Regions from separate parts of the Neobacillus sp. D3-1R genome, predicted to be linked through region 1. Evidence: riboswitches for the same ligand, from Rfam matches in the RefSeq annotation. Region 1 holds a riboswitch; the other holds the start of a gene.
What was found. A riboswitch is a leader RNA that binds a small molecule or an ion and turns the genes downstream of it on or off. The one in region 1 is predicted to bind preQ1.
Positions count from the first base shown of each region.

Region 2: linked by a shared signal. The riboswitch ahead of queF (preQ(1) synthase) and the one ahead of ACSBPO_RS12275 (VUT family protein) in region 1 are both predicted to bind preQ1.

Region 1 covers NZ_CP197471.1:2,387,492-2,389,960, reverse strand. Annotated here, with positions in the region: gene ACSBPO_RS12280 (CPBP family intramembrane glutamic endopeptidase) at 1-673, opposite strand, end outside; PreQ1 riboswitch class I at 888-930, shown strand; gene ACSBPO_RS12275 (VUT family protein) at 1,014-1,553, shown strand; gene mprF (bifunctional lysylphosphatidylglycerol flippase/synthetase MprF) at 1,870-2,469, shown strand, end outside.
Region 2 covers NZ_CP197471.1:282,882-285,350, forward strand. Annotated here, with positions in the region: gene ACSBPO_RS01375 (Bax inhibitor-1/YccA family protein) at 1-557, opposite strand, end outside; gene mscL (large-conductance mechanosensitive channel protein MscL) at 646-1,020, opposite strand; PreQ1 riboswitch class I at 1,187-1,234, shown strand; gene queF (preQ(1) synthase) at 1,312-1,809, shown strand; gene ACSBPO_RS01390 (aminopeptidase) at 2,182-2,469, opposite strand, start outside.

The sequences.
Region 1 (2,469 bases):
TCGTATTATCCCCTACCTTATTAATGATAAATAAACTACTGTTCGGTTTTCCGAGTTGTCCTGACATTAATCCATAAAACATATTGGAACCAAAATGGATTCCTGTATTAGCCCAGATTGATCCGGTTTTGTAAAATGCATATGTTAAAGAGAGCCCTAAAATAATTGAAAAAATAATATTGCTCAAACTAAATCCTGCATACCAAAAATCCTCTAATGCATAAATAAGGATACTGATAGCTAAAACCCATTTAACATTTAATGAATTCCTTAATAACCCAATTAAATAACCGCGGATTATAATGTCATTAATCAGCGATCCTAACAAATAACCAACCACTACCTCTAATAAGGGCATTCCAATAAAGTGGTTATTTATCCCTTCATATTGATAATCACCAATTAAGAAATAATAGCTGTCCCATAATGCCCAAAAAGAAAAGCCAATGATAAAGCTAATAAGAAAATTTCTTCCCCAGCCTTTATGAAAATGAACTCCCATACCTGGTAATCCGTTTATTCCAACAAATTTTGCTACTAAATGAGCAAGTGGGAAAAAGAGAAGAATGGTAGCCAATTGCAAATATGAGTTTGATAGCTTAACAGGAACGAGATTAAAGTATAAATCTAAGAAAATAAAACCCAAGATACCAATTAATATTTTTCGGTTCACTATAAAATCCCTCACAAATCAAATTTGAATCCATAGTACCATAATAGAGGGAAAAATAGTAAAAAATAATTAATATTGGAATATATAGTTGACATAACATTATTATGTGAAATAAAAAATAGATTTATATTACTAGAGAATGAAAAAAAGGGGTAGCGAATATAAATATTTATGATAAAATCAATTTTGTGAATTAAATAATTATCCGCTTCCAGCGGTAGAGGTTCTAGCTACCCTCTCTAAAAAACTAAGGAAATCAGTACAGCTTTCTTAGTTGTGCTGTTTTTTTATTTATAAGGGATTATTATTTGTTCAAAAATTATACAGAGGAGACATCCATATGAGAATCTTTTTATATTTAATTTCTATTGTAACGGCCAATGTGGTAACTGCCGCTTTTGCTCCATTAAACATAGGTGCATTTATTGTACCGATGGGAACATTGTTGATTGGAGCTACTTTTATTTTTCGTGACCTTGTACAAAATAAATATGGACGTAAAAAAACCTATATATTTATCGGACTTGCGTTAATCTTGTCCGCAATAGTTTCGAATATATTAGGAGATACACTTTTAATCGTACTGGCTTCTGCGGCATCATTTGCAGTAGCAGAAACGACAGATACAGAAATTTACTCTCGTTTAAAGTTACCAATGGCATGGCGTGTTTTTTATAGTGGATTAGTTGGTGGTTTGCTAGATTCTGTTATTTTTGTCATTATTGGACTTAGTCCATTAGGGGCTAACTTTTTACCATGGGAAGCAGTACCGTTTGCTATTATAGGGCAGGTATTGGTAAAAACCATCATCCAAGGTATGGGTGCTGTAATCTTAAATATGGTAAACAATCATTCCACAAAAAATGCCATTTCAAATTAATGATTCAAAGTTAAAAAGGACAAAGCATCTGATGGCTTTGTCTTTTTTAAATTGAAAAAATGAGTTTTAATAAGCAATTTAATAATGTTTTGCTAGAATTTATTAGTGTAATTATTCCTAAATACTCTGTATTAAAATGATAAAATGGTTTTTTCTCAATAAGTTATTCGCCTATTTTGTGTCTAATTTATAAATTTTGGTGACAATGGGTAGGGTAGAGGATTCATTTATTTTTTGTCTTTATAACTATAAAGCTTTATTTACATGTATAATGGACACGTTATGACTTAAACGTTAAAGAATGGAGTAGTACTAGTTGAAAAATTCTACTAAGAAACATTTCATAACAATTCTTAAATTGCTTGTCCCTTTAGGGCTTTTGGCCTTTATCTTTTGGGAGGGAAGAAAGTTTATAAATGACATTGATTTGTCTTTACTAAAGAAACATATAAATGACATGAATATTTATCAATTACTGTTAATCCTGTTTGTGGGATTAGCTGGCGTTTTTTCAATGACTTTTTATGATTTCGTTCTTAATAAGCGATTAGATATGAAAATACCGAAATTCAAGCTTATTAAGTATTCCTTTATTAGTAATACAATGGCTAATTTATTTGGCTTTGGAGGGTTTGCTGGAGCAGCACTTAGAACGTACTTTTATCAAAGGTATAAAAAAGATCGTGTCTTGGTATTAAAGGGAATAGCAGAGAATTCTGTTTTCTACCTTACTGGTCTTTCTGTCTTATGCAGCATCTTTTTGTTTGGTTTTTTTCAATCATCAATTCTAGAGGAATATTCTTGGCTGAAATTCGTTATTTGGGGAATTGCTCTATATTTGCCAATAATGGTAACCATTTTAGTTTGGACAAAGAGGATTGATTTAAGAAAGAAAGAAGAACGTACGTTTACATAT
Region 2 (2,469 bases), 2.1 Mb from region 1:
ATTAAAGGAACTTCTTCAGCACTAACACCGTAATGCTTCATACGATTGAAGTCGAATAAGACATAACCGCTGAATACTAAAACTCCAATGAAGGAGAAGGCAAGCATACCAGTAGAACTTAATGGCCAAAAGATATTAAAAATCGAAATGGCAATAAGTGCTAGAAGGGCAGCTATTAGCAATCCACCTAAAAACGATAAATCTCTTTTCGTAGTAGTGGCATAGATGGCTAGGCCAGTAAACACAACTGTGGTTGTACCAAGGGCCATTAGGACAACGTTAGCACCTACTGTCGCTAAATAATGCGAGACAATCGGATAAGTGGTAATACCTGAAACAAAAGTAAAAGAATATAAGAACGTATAGGAAATGGCTTTTCTTTTACGCATAAAGAAAGCAAATAATAACATCCCGAATTCCAACAGTACCAATGGTAAAAATAAAGCCGGCGGAACAAATACTCCTACCATCATTCCGATCACAGCAATTGCTAAGGATAAGGCAAATGCTCTTAATACCGATGGTAAATATTCAGTTGCTGTTTGTTGAACATACATAATCCTTCACCTCTTCTGTTTTCTTATTTTTAATACGAGCTTTTAAGCTTAAGGTTTCATTGTTTTAAAGATTTATCTGAGCCTTTGGCTAATCTTTTTTCAGCAAGTCGCGGATTTCCATTAATAGCTCTTCCTTTTTATCTTTGTTAGGTGTGGTTTCTACAGGTGCTTGCTCTTTTTTCTTGAAACGGTTAATGCTACGTACAACTAAAAAGATGGAAAAAGCAATAATTAAGAAGTCGATGATATTTTGTAAAAAAATACCATATTCAATTTTAGCTTCTCCGATAGGAATGTATAGTTTTGTTAAATCCACTCTTCCTAGTAAAAAACCTACTATTGGGGTGATAATATTAGTAACCAATGAAGATACAATCTTTCCAAATGCAGCTCCAATAACAACCCCAACAGCAAGGTCTATCACATTCCCTTTAAGGGCAAATTTCTTAAACTCATTCCACATATGTTTTCCTCCAAAAAAGTCATTCTTGTACCATTATAGGTATACAATAACAAAATATTCTTCTAAACTCCAATAAAGAAAAGTCTTGATAATTTTTCCGTTGACATTAGGGGAGATTTTCACTATAGTAGCTAATGTTAGTAAACTGTATAAACTTCCCTAAAACTAGGGAGAGGTTCATAGCTCAAAACCCTCTATAAAAAACTATGGATTTGATTTGACATTGTCAGCCATATCCTTAGGAGGATATGGCTTTTTCTATTTAAATCGGAACAAGGGAGGTTTTCCATCATGGGTGGAAGAAAAGACGAAGAATTAACAGGCATTACGCTATTAGGTAACCAAGGAACAAAATATGTATTTGAATATGCACCAGAGGTTTTAGAAGCATTTGATAATAAACATCCAAATCGTGACTACTTTGTAAAATTCAATTTTCCTGAGTTTACAAGCCTTTGTCCAAAAACAGGACAACCAGACTTTGCAACCATCTATATCAGCTATATTCCTGAACAAAAGATGGTTGAAAGTAAATCATTAAAACTATACTTATTCAGCTTCCGTAATCACGGAGACTTCCATGAAGACTGCATTAACATCATCATGAACGACTTAATCGAGCTAATGGATCCAAGGTATATTGAAGTATGGGGTAAATTCACACCAAGAGGTGGAATTTCCATCGACCCTTATACAAACTACGGAAGACCTGGAACAAAATACGAGCAAATGGCTGAATATCGTATGATGAACCATGATTTATATCCTGAGAAAATTGATAACAGATAATGATAAATGAGATGACCCTTTCTTTTGAAAGGGGCGTTTTTTATTGAAGAGCTAAGTTTATGATTAGTATTGAGGATTTTTAGTTATTTATAGGACACACATTCCGTTATTTCCCTATAATAGACGCTTTTTCAAATTTAAAGGACACAGGTTCCGTTATTCCCTAAATTTCATTGGCAAGTGGCATACTTTTAGTGAAATAGCGGAACCATAGTCCGATAATCCTCTAAAAAACAAACATATTCGTCATATAACGGAACGTGTGTCCGATAAAATGGAATTGACAAGGGTCTACGAATAAGAAGATTTTCTGGGTCATCCTTAGATTTAACAAAAAAACTCACCATATAGGTGAGTTTTTTATTTTAAGTATTAAAATGCCCAGTTTCCACTGCGGAAGACAGCTTCCACCTTACCGTCTGCTGTAATTCCGTCGATATCCATTTCAGCTGAACCGATCATGAAGTCAACATGTGTTAAGCTTTCATTTAACCCTTTTTCTTCTAGTTGTTCAGGGGTCATCTGTTTTCCGCCTTCAATACAGAATGCATATGCGCTTCCGATTGCAAGGTGATTAGATGCATTTTCATCAAATAGGGTATTGTAGAATAAAATATTTGATTGAGAAATTGGTGATTGATGAGGAACAAGGGCAACCTC